Regions from separate parts of the Roseburia sp. AF42-8 genome, predicted to be linked through region 1. Evidence: riboswitches for the same ligand, from Rfam matches in the RefSeq annotation. Region 1 holds a riboswitch; the other holds the start of a gene.
What was found. A riboswitch is a leader RNA that binds a small molecule or an ion and turns the genes downstream of it on or off. The one in region 1 is predicted to bind ZMP and ZTP.
Positions count from the first base shown of each region.

Region 1 (5,617 bases):
TTGATGAAGAAGCCGGAATTATCTTAAATGGAAAACCGGCAGATATGGGTTCCCTTTGCTATGAGAACTTTGAAATCGAATGGAGTGCTTCTGCCTATGAAAGCGGTGAACGCCATATTTCCTATGGACAGGCAGACCACAGATTTGATGCCGGACCGGAAGAAGAAGCTTCAACAGAAGGAAGCACAGACAGTGCAGCTGAAGTTCATGAGACAGAAGCTTCTGTGGCAGCTGAATCTGTGACAGGCGAAAATGCTGCGGATGAAAATGTTGCAGATGGCATTCAAACGGCAGGTGCAGAGCCGGCAGTTGAAACGAATACAGATTCTGCAGCAGAAGCAGCAGCCGATGCACCGGTGCAGAAACCGACAGAGCCGGAAAGCAAAGAATTACATATTATTGCAAACAATCAGGAAATTACTTTAAGTGGCAAAGAAGAATATGTATTCGTGGATATTTTTGATTATATTGATTTTGATTTGTCAGCATCCCATGGAAGAGCAATTGTAACTTTAATTAATGGCATGGATGCCCAGTATACACAGGTATTGCAGGATGGCGATAAAATTGAAGTGTACTGGAAAGAGAATTACTAAATAGAAAGAGACATAAGAAAATGGAATTATGCAGTATTGCAAGTGGAAGCAGTGGAAACTGTATCTACGCAGGAACAGAAAGCAGCCATCTGATGATTGATGCCGGAATCAGTGGAAAGCGCATTGAAGCAGGATTAAACAGTATCGGTTTGAAAACCGCGGAAATGCAGGCACTGCTTGTGACCCACGAACATTCAGATCACATTTCCGGTCTTGGCGTGGTAGCAAGAAAATATGGAATTCCAATCTATGCCACGGCAGAGACCATTGAGGCAGTCAAAGGGATTTCCAGTGTGGGAAAAGTAGATGAGACATTGTTTCATCCTATCGAAGCAGGAGTGGAATTTCAGATTGGAGATATTACGGTGGAGCCGGTATCCATTTCCCATGATGCCGCAAATCCGGTGGCATACATCATGAAACAGTCAGATAAAAAGATGGCGGTCATTACCGATTTGGGGAAATATGACAATTATCTTATAGACAAGCTGCAGGATTTAGATGTATTATTGTTAGAAGCAAATCATGATGTGCGTATGCTTCAGGTGGGCAGTTATCCTTATCCTCTGAAACAGCGGATATTAGGGGACAGAGGACATCTTTCCAATGAGAGCAGTGGACAATTTTTAGGGCAGCTTCTGCATGATAAGTTTAAAAAAGTAGTATTGGGGCATCTGAGCAAGGAAAATAATCTGGCAGAACTGGCATATGAGACAGTGCGCCAGGAAGTAGAACAGGGTGAGAACCCGTACCACGGAAATGATTTTCCAATCCAGGTAGCAAAGCGGGACGAAGTGTCTGAGCTTATCCGGATTTAAGAATATTAAGAAAGCAAAAATAAGAGGAGAACAAAATGGAAAAGACACAGAGCAAGACAATTATTACTGTAGTAGGAAAAGATACTGTAGGAATTATCGCAAAAGTTTGTACTTATTTATCAGAACAGCATATCAATGTACTGGATATTTCACAGACTATCATTGACGGATTCTTCAATATGATGATGATTGTTGATTTAAATACATCCAAAACACCATTTGCTGAGTGTTCTGCAGCACTGGAAAAATTAGGTGAGGAAATCGGTGTTACCATCAAATGTCAGAGAGAAGAAATCTTTGATATGATGCACAGAATTTAATACGACTTACATAAAAGGGAACTGCTGTTGGCAGGTCACTAAGGCGTATCAATGAAAATACAGGAAATGAGCTGCGTAGAAAGGCAGAATATAGGAGACAAAAAATGATTAATATAATGGAAGTAAGCGAAACCAATAAAATGGTGGAGCATGAGAACTTAGATGTCCGTACCATTACCATTGGAATCAGTCTTTTGGATTGTATTGATTCTGATTTAAAGAAGTTAAACGATAACATTTATAAGAAAATTACTACAGTGGCAAAGGATCTGGTATCAGCAGGAAATCAGATTGAGCAGGAATTTGGAATTCCAATCGTAAATAAAAGAATTTCCGTTACACCAATTGCACTGGTTGGCGGGGCAGCCTGCAAGACACCGGAAGATTTTGCAACCATCGCAGATACTATGGATGCAGCAGCCAAAGCAGTAGGAGTAAACCTAATTGGTGGATATTCTGCACTGGTATCCAAGGGAATGACAAAGGCAGATGAGCTTTTAATCCGTTCTATTCCAATGGCACTTTGCCGTACCGAAAGAGTCTGCAGTTCTGTAAATCTTGCATCCACAAAAACCGGAATTAACATGGATGCTGTAAAATTAATGGGAGAGATTCTCTTAGAGGTGGCAGAGCAGTCTAAGGACAGAGATTCTGTAGACTGTATGAAACTGGTTGTATTCTGTAATGCACCGGATGACAACCCGTTTATGGCAGGCGCATTCCATGGTGTAACAGAGGCAGATGCGGTAATCAATGTTGGTGTCAGCGGACCGGGTGTTGTAAAGACTGCACTGGAAAAAGTCCGTGGAGAGAACTTTGAAGTATTATGTGAGACTATTAAGAAGACTGCATTTAAAGTAACCCGTGTAGGTCAGCTTGTAGCACAGGAAGCGTCGAGAATTTTAAATATTCCATTTGGTATTGTAGATTTATCTCTGGCACCAACTCCTGCAATCGGAGACAGTGTAGCAGATATTCTTTGTGAAATTGGTCTTGAATATGCAGGTGCACCGGGAACGACAGCAGCCCTTGCTCTTTTAAATGACCAGGTTAAGAAGGGCGGCGTAATGGCATCTTCTTATGTTGGTGGTTTAAGTGGTGCATTTATTCCGGTCAGTGAAGACCAGGGAATGATTAATGCAGTACAGGCAAATGCCATTACACTGGAAAAATTAGAAGCAATGACCTGTGTATGTTCCGTAGGTCTTGATATGATTGCAATTCCGGGTGATACCAAGGCAACTACCATTTCCGGTATTATTGCAGATGAAATGGCACTTGGAATGATTAACCAGAAGACTACAGCAGCCCGTCTGATTCCGGTAATCGGAAAGGGAGTAGGCGATACTGTAGAATTTGGTGGATTATTCGGCTATGCACCGATTATGCCGGTAAACCAGTATTCCTGTGATGCATTTATCAACCGTGGGGGAAGAATTCCTGCACCAATTCACAGCTTTAAGAACTAGGATTTTTTGAAATGGAGAAAGAAAATGAGTGATATCCGTAAACTTGTGTTTTTTGAACGAGGCGTAGAAACATTAACTTATTTTTCGCATGAGATGGCAGCGTCATTTCGCAAGATGGGATATCAGATTTTCTTCTTCGACATTCAGGCAGAATATGCTGACACGAAACGATTAAGCCGCTTTTAAAAAGTGGCGAGACCGCAGTCATTACCTTTAACTTTATCGGATTAAGCGGAGAGGAGTTCCTGCTGGAGACAGAGTCTCAGTCTGTCTTTGCCAGCAGAAATATTCCGGTCTACTGTATTCTTGTGGACCATCCGTTGTATTATCATAAGCAGCTTGATGAGACAATTCCGAATCTGACTGTGTTCTGTATCGACCGTCAGCATATTTCTTATATGAAACGGTTTTATAAAGGGATTCCCTGTCATTTTTTACCATTGGCAGGGAATTTTCTGATGGATGGGGAAGAGCGAGTCCCAACAGATTTTATTCCATATGAGAACCGGGAATATGAAGTGGGTTTTATCGCAAACTATGTGCATCTTCCGGCAATTGAAGAGCATTTTACCAGCCAGACGAAGGAATATATTGATTTCTATCATGAGATATTAAATTATCTCCGCCTGCATCCGTCAGAGCCGTTAGATTCTGCCATGGAGCATTTTGTCCGCCGGGAGATTCCGGAAGTAACGGAGCGGGAGCTGATGGCATGCTTTGCAGGAATGCTTTTTTTGGATATGTATAACCGGACTTATTTCCGTGGAGAAACGGTGCGGACATTGGTAGACAATGGAGTACGGGTACATGTTTTTGGCAAAGGATGGGAGAATCTTAAGGTAAAGCATCCGGAGAATCTTATTTTAAACGGAAGACAGATTGATTCTGCCGAATGCGTAAAAATCATCCGGAATACAAAGCTTGCATTGAATACCATGCCGTGGTTTAAGGATGGAGCCCATGACAGAATTTTTACAGCCATGTTAAATAAAGCAGTATCCCTGACAGATGGCAGCATTTATTTAAAGGAGCGTTTCTGCGATGGAAAAGATCTGGCATTTTATGAGTTAGAGCATCTGGATACATTGCCGGAACAGGTATTATCCATGCTGGGACATCCGAAGAAAATGAAAGAAATCATAGAATATTCTTATGAACGGGCACTTAAGGAAGATACCTGGGCGAACCGTGCAGAACGTCTGAGAGAGTTCTTATAGAAATAGAAAATCTTATGAAGGGGAGTCCTTAGAGGAAGAATTCCTTGACAAGTGTTTTGGAATATGTTTTACTAAATTCAGGTCATATGACTGACGGAACCGTGGGAATAACCACATGAAGTATGACCTGAGGAAGCCGACCGTCTGGGCAGTTAAGCTCGGGATACGTGTCGGTATTTTTTATGCATGCAAACAGGAAAAGTCACAGGAAAAATTCGAAAGGGAAAGAGACTTTGACGGAAAGCTGCAGCAACTTTAAAAATTACATGGAGCGTAAGAAGGAGGAACAAAAATGAAGATGACTTCATTAGCAGAAGAACTTGGAAGCACTACTTATCCGGGAAGAGGAATTGTAATTGGAAAGTCGAAGAATGGAAAGTATGCGGTAACTGCTTATTTTATCATGGGAAGAAGCGAGAACAGCCGTAACCGTGTATTTGTTGAGGATGGAGAAGGAATCCGTACCCAGGCATTTGACCCTGCAAAATTAAGTGACCCAAGTCTTATTATTTATGCACCGGTTCGTGTACTGGGCAATAAGACCATTGTAACCAATGGAGACCAGACAGATACCATTTATGAACTGATGGATAAACAGCAGACCTTCGAACAGGCATTAAGAACCAGAGAATTTGAGCCGGACGCACCTAACTATACACCGCGTATTTCCGGAATCATGCATGTGGAAGATGGAAAATACAATTATGCAATGTCTATTTTAAAGAGCAACAATGGTAATCCGGATGCCTGCAACCGTTATACATTTGCTTATGAGAATCCGGTAGCAGGAGAAGGACATTTCATTCATACTTATATGAATGATGGCAATCCATTACCAAGCTTTGAAGGCGAGCCGGTACTGGTTGATATCGGAGATGACATTGATGCATTTACCGAGCTGGTATGGAATAACCTGAATGCAGACAATAAGGTATCCTTATTTGTAAGATATATTGATATTGAAACCGGAAAATATGAAAGCCGCATTGTAAACAAGAACAAATAGGATTTTGTGAATAAGATTCGTGCGAGAGAGGAAAATAAAATGAAAGAATTAGAATTAAAATATGGTTGTAACCCAAATCAGAAACCATCCAGAATTTACATGGAAAATGGCAAATTGCCAATCAAAGTATTAAATGGTAAACCAGGTTATATTAACTTCTTAGACGCATTCAATGGCTGGCAGTTAGTAAA
Region 1 covers NZ_QTVB01000024.1:28,242-33,858, reverse strand. The annotation lists gene DW059_RS10465 (cell division FtsA domain-containing protein) at 1-596, shown strand, start outside; gene DW059_RS10460 (MBL fold metallo-hydrolase) at 617-1,414, shown strand; gene DW059_RS10455 (ACT domain-containing protein) at 1,450-1,734, shown strand; gene DW059_RS10450 (PFL family protein) at 1,839-3,203, shown strand; gene DW059_RS15925 (hypothetical protein) at 3,228-3,389, shown strand; gene DW059_RS10445 (glycosyltransferase family protein) at 3,524-4,420, shown strand; ZMP/ZTP riboswitch at 4,497-4,577, shown strand; gene DW059_RS10440 (IMP cyclohydrolase) at 4,713-5,426, shown strand; gene DW059_RS10435 (phosphoribosylaminoimidazolecarboxamide formyltransferase) at 5,466-5,617, shown strand, end outside.

Region 2 (5,617 bases), on a different contig from region 1:
ATTTGGTCCTACCTGCTCGCCTGATTTCTCATCAACACCACCATTGATTGCGTAAAGCAGACATTTTGCAAGGTTTGCACGAGCGCCGAAGAACTGCATCTCTTTACCTGTCTGTGTAGCAGATACACAGCAGCAGATTGCATAATCATCGCCCCATACCGGTTTCATTGCATCATCATTCTCATACTGGATTGAGCTTGTTTCAATCGAGATACGTGCTGCATAATCACGGAAGGTCTGTGGCAGTCTGGATGAATAGAATACAGTAAGGTTTGGTTCTGGTGCCGGTCCCATATTCTCTAAAGTATGAAGGAAACGGAAGTCTGTCCTGGTTACCATGGAACGTCCGTCTACACCTGTTCCTGCTACATCAAGGGTTGCCCATACAGGGTCACCGGAGAATAACTGGTTGTAAGAAGGAATACGTGCGAATTTTACCATACGAAGTTTCATTGTGAAATGGTCAATCAGCTCCTGAGCCTGCTGCTCGGTAAGGATTCCCTTATCCATATCTCTCTTAATATAAATATCAAGGAAAGTAGAAACACGTCCTACTGACATTGCTGCACCGTTCTGTGTCTTGATTGCTGCAAGGTATCCGAAGTATAACCACTGGACAGCCTCTTTTGCATTGGTTGCAGGTCTTGAAATGTCATATCCGTAAATCTCAGCCAGTTTCTTCATATCTTCCAGACATTTAATCTGCTCTGCGATTTCTTCTCTTAAACGGATGACATCATCTGTCATCTGTCCGCATCCGCAGTTTGCTTTGTCTTTCTTCTTCTCAGCGATTAAGTAATCCAGTCCGTATAATGCCACACGGCGGTAATCACCTACAATACGTCCACGACCGTAGGTATCCGGAAGACCTGTTAAAATCTTAGCATGACGGACCTTCATCATTTCCGGTGTATAAGCGTCAAATACTGCTGTATTGTGTGTCTTATGATATTTGGTGAAAATTTCTTTTAATTTATCATTTACCTCATAGCCGTAGGTCTCACAAGCCTGAACAGCCATCTTGATTCCACCATATGGCATGAATGCTCTCTTTAATGGTTTGTCAGTCTGAAGACCAACTACCTGCTCTAAATCTTTTAAGCTTTCATCGATATATCCCGGACCATATGCTGTAATTCCGGTTACAACCTCTGTCTCCATATCAAGAACGCCACCCTTGGCACGCTCTTCTTTCTGTAATTTCTGAAGTGCATCCCACAGCTTGTTGGTTGCATCTGTCGGCTCAGCTAAAAAGCTCTCATCTCCATCATATGGAGTGTAGTTGTCCTGAATGAACTGACGAACATTGATTTCTTCTTTCCAGAGACGTCCTTCGAATCCATCCCACTCTTTCATTTCTATCATTGCGATATCCTCCTAAAAAAATGTATTCAGTATGAACACTGAATGGTTACTAAATTTACTGTCAACAGACTTTTTATTCATTGGTTTGAATTAGTCTTGTTTAACTGTAGTTAGTATATACTGACTGTTATTTTTTTGTCAATATCTTTTGGTGTTCAAAATAACATACAAAAAAAAACGAGCCGGTCCTCCAGGTTCATCGCCCAGACGGTCGGCTCGTTTTCGTTATACTTCATGTGGTTTTTCCACTTATCCGTCAGTCATATAACGGTTTTATCATAGACTATTTCTTTTCTGATTGCAATAGCTTATGAAAACTTTTTATCAACTATTTTTTCCGTTTTATCTGTTCTTTCCCTACAATACTTTGGAAAGGAAGTCGCAAAGACGCGGATTCTGTGGATTGGCGAAGAATTCTGCCGGTGTATTCTCTTCCTGAATCTGTCCTTCATTGATAAACATGACACGGCTTGCCACTTCTCTTGCAAATCCCATCTCGTGTGTTACTACTACCATGGTCATGCCATCCTGTGCCAGTTCTTTCATAATCTCTAAGACTTCTCCTACCATTTCCGGATCCAGTGCGGAAGTCGGCTCGTCAAATAACATGACATCCGGATTCATTGCCAGTGCTCTTGCAATTGCAATACGCTGTTTCTGTCCACCGGAAAGCATTGCCGGATAGGTATCTGCTTTATCAGACAGTCCGACTCTCATCAAAAGCTCGTCCGCACGCTTAGATGCCTCTTCCTTATTCATAAGTCCGGTCTGAACCGGTGCCAGCATGATATTTCCTTTTACGGTATAATTTGGAAACAGATTGAACTGCTGGAATACCATTCCAATCTTCTGACGCATCTTGTTGATGTCTACGGATTTATCCGTGATATCTGTTCCTTCAAAAGTAATCACACCGGAAGTCGGCTCCTCTAAAAGATTTAAGGAACGTAAGAATGTAGATTTACCACAACCGGATGGTCCGATGATGGCTACTACCTCTCCCTGGGCGATTTCTGTGGAGATACCATTTAATACATTTACATTTCCAAAGGATTTACACAAATCCTTTACTTCAATCAATACCTTCTTATCGCTCATTTGTTCTCAACCTCGTTTCCAGTTTATGTACACCAGCCGTTAAAATCATAACGATTATCAGGTAGATAATTGCAACACCGAACAATGGTAAGAACGGGTCATAGGTCTGGCTACGGATGATATCGCCACCCTTGGTCAGATCCGGGATTGCAATATATCCACTGATGGAAGTCTCTTTCAGTAAGGTAATAAACTCATTTGCCAGTGCCGGAAGTACATTCTTAAATGCCTGTGGCAGAATAATCAGACGCATGGTCTGCGAATAATTCAGTCCGAGGCTTCGTCCAGCTTCAAACTGTCCTTCGTCTACAGACATGATTCCGGAACGTACAATCTCTGCCACATAGGCAGCCGAATTCAAACCAAAAGCGATTACAGCCACTGCAATCTTATTATCGAGTGCAACCAGAATAATATAGTACATAATCAAAAGCTGTACCATCGTAGGGGTTCCACGCCATATGGTAAGATACACTTTACATATAAAATTCAAAACATTTAATCCACCATGTTTATCATGGGTGGAACGGATAATTGCGACTAAAAATCCAACCACAATACCCAGAAGTACTGCAAGCACTGCAATAAGCAGTGTATTGCCAAGGCCACGTAACAGATAAAGATATCTGTCTTTCTCTATAAAATCCTGTTGAAAGCTGCTTAAAAAATCGCTCAAGGTCTTTCCTCCTATACCGATTATTTATTTCTTACTACAATAACCTGGCTTGCTGTTGCATAAGTATCTGTAAAGTCAATGTTCTTAAGACGGTCTTCTGTTACAGTCATTCCTGCTGCACCAAAATCTGCTTTACCGGAAGATACTGCTGCGATGATTGCATCAAATTCCATATCTTCAATCTCTAAATCATAGCCAAGCTTGTCACAGATTGCTTTTGCGATGTCTGCATCGATACCAACTACATTGTCACCATCATAATATTCGTATGGCTCAAACTGTGCATTGGTTGCCATGGTAAGTTTTCCATTTGGATATTCTGTTCCCTCCGGAGTCTCATATGGATGCTCTCCTGTTTCATCACCAATATAGTTGCTGATGATAGTATCGATTGTTCCATCTGCTTTTAACTCTTCGATTGCTTTGTTGAATTTGTCTGTTAAATCTGTGTTATCTTTTGCGATACAGATTGCATATTCCTCTGCGTCAAAGGTATCATCTAAAATTTTCAAGTCATCATTCTTCTCAACAAATGCCTCTGCAGGCTGCTTGTCGATGATTACACAATCAATTTTACCGGTCTTTAATGCCTGAATTGCATCAGAACCTTTGTTGTAACGCTCTACGGTGCTTCCTTCGTCCTCATATGCTGTTGCATCGGCATCTCCGGTTGTTCCAAGCTGAACACCGATTTTCTTTCCCGGAAGGTCATCCTTGGAATTTACCGTGTTTGCAGCTACAGATGAGCCACATCCTACCATTGCTACTGTCATTGCTGCAGTTAATAAAAGTGCTGCAAATTTCTTCATGTTCTTCATATTTATTCCTCCTCTGATTATAATTATGTGAATTTATATTTCATACAGCATCATAAAATATATCAACATAACGCCTAGTATAGCATGATTCCGCCTATTTCACAAGTACCCGGAGAGTATTTATCTGCATTTAAAAATACATTTTTCCATGTATTTTTAAACAGGCGGTACCTCAGTAGTTTGCATATTCGCTTCATAATTGTTATAATGTGCCAAGAAAAGTGATGATACTTGAGGAGGTTTTTTCATGAAGCGATTTGGCAGAATTATGTTCTGTTTTCTTCCGGCTCTGCTGGCATTTGGCCTGCAGCAGCTTATCTCCATTCCGGCAGTAGGGCTTGCCCTGCTGGGTGGTTTTTATACCAAAGGGGCAACTTCTATCGATGACTGTATGGATGCATTTTTAAATATTATTTCCACCGCCAATTTTAATGCCGGTGTCAGTGCAGCCTACGGTACTGTTGCCCTTGTGATATTTGCCTACTGGTATTATAAAAAGTTCCGGCAGACAGAACCGGAAAATGTACGGAAACCATTTAATATTCCGGTTATCTTCGGCATTCTTATTACTGCAGTAGGATTACAGTATATTACCAATTACATTGTATCTTTTACTGCAGCCATTAACCCGCACTGGCTGGAATATTACAGTAACCTGGTAGAATCGGTGGGACTGGATGAGCCTTCCCTGATTCTGGTTCTCTATTCCGTTCTGATTGGACCTGTCTGTGAAGAACTGATTTTCCGTGGACTGACTTTGAAATATGCAAAAAGAGCAATGCCTTTCTGGGTTGCTAACCTCTTGCAGGCACTGCTCTTTGGTGTGTTCCATATGAATATGATTCAGGGTGTTTATGCTTTTGTGGTAGGAATTGTTCTTGGATTTATCTGCGAGAAAAGCCGCAGCATTTATCCTTCCATGCTTTTCCATATCCTCTTTAACCTCTGGGGAACCTTCTCTCCGGACTGGTTTATGTATAAAGCAGATACCGTTCCGTTCTTCTTCCTGTGGTTCTTTGTTGGTGCAGGACTACTGGTTGCAGGACTGTTCCTCTTTTTCTTTGGAGTAAATAAAAAGTATCCGAAAATTGAAAATTCTTATTATTCTTAATATCCTTTTGCAATTTTCTTTCCCTGCAAAAGGCTCTGGTTTTGATTTACAAAGGAGCGTGTCCGCTCTTTTAATAATAATTTTCGTCCTTCCGGGGTTCTTGTATATACCACATGGTATGGTCCAAGAGCCCTTTTCATATGCTTTTCAAAAATCAGGGCACGCTCCTTTTGTCTTCCGAATATTTCCGGGACACTGTAACACTCTCTTGATGTGCCAAAGATTTTTTCCCGGATAAGAAGATACCTTGGGTTATCAATAACACCCCACAATTCTTCCATGCAGGCAGAATAGGTTGTCTTATCTCTGGTGGTTCCACCTTTAAGCCAGGTACCTACCACAAGTCCGTTAAAGGATTCTACTTCTGTCCTGCAATGGGCACCATCCTCTAATTCCCCGCATTCCCTCAATGCATCTAGCATTGCTTCGCTAAGCTGTTTCATCCGTCTTGCCGGGGTGCTGAATTTAAACAGACGTATCCCTGATAGACAATTCCGGCAAATGCGGCTAACAGCGCAATTCCAAGTAACAGGAAAGCCGGATGATTAC
Region 2 covers NZ_QTVB01000007.1:14,614-20,230, reverse strand. The annotation lists gene pflB (formate C-acetyltransferase) at 1-1,365, opposite strand, end outside; ZMP/ZTP riboswitch at 1,560-1,639, opposite strand; gene DW059_RS04620 (amino acid ABC transporter ATP-binding protein) at 1,723-2,463, opposite strand; gene DW059_RS04615 (amino acid ABC transporter permease) at 2,453-3,139, opposite strand; gene DW059_RS04610 (transporter substrate-binding domain-containing protein) at 3,160-3,957, opposite strand; gene DW059_RS04605 (type II CAAX endopeptidase family protein) at 4,205-5,068, shown strand; gene DW059_RS04600 (hypothetical protein) at 5,065-5,511, opposite strand; gene DW059_RS04595 (DEAD/DEAH box helicase family protein) at 5,508-5,617, opposite strand, start outside.
Region 2: linked by a shared signal. The riboswitch ahead of pflB (formate C-acetyltransferase) and the one ahead of DW059_RS10440 (IMP cyclohydrolase) in region 1 are both predicted to bind ZMP and ZTP.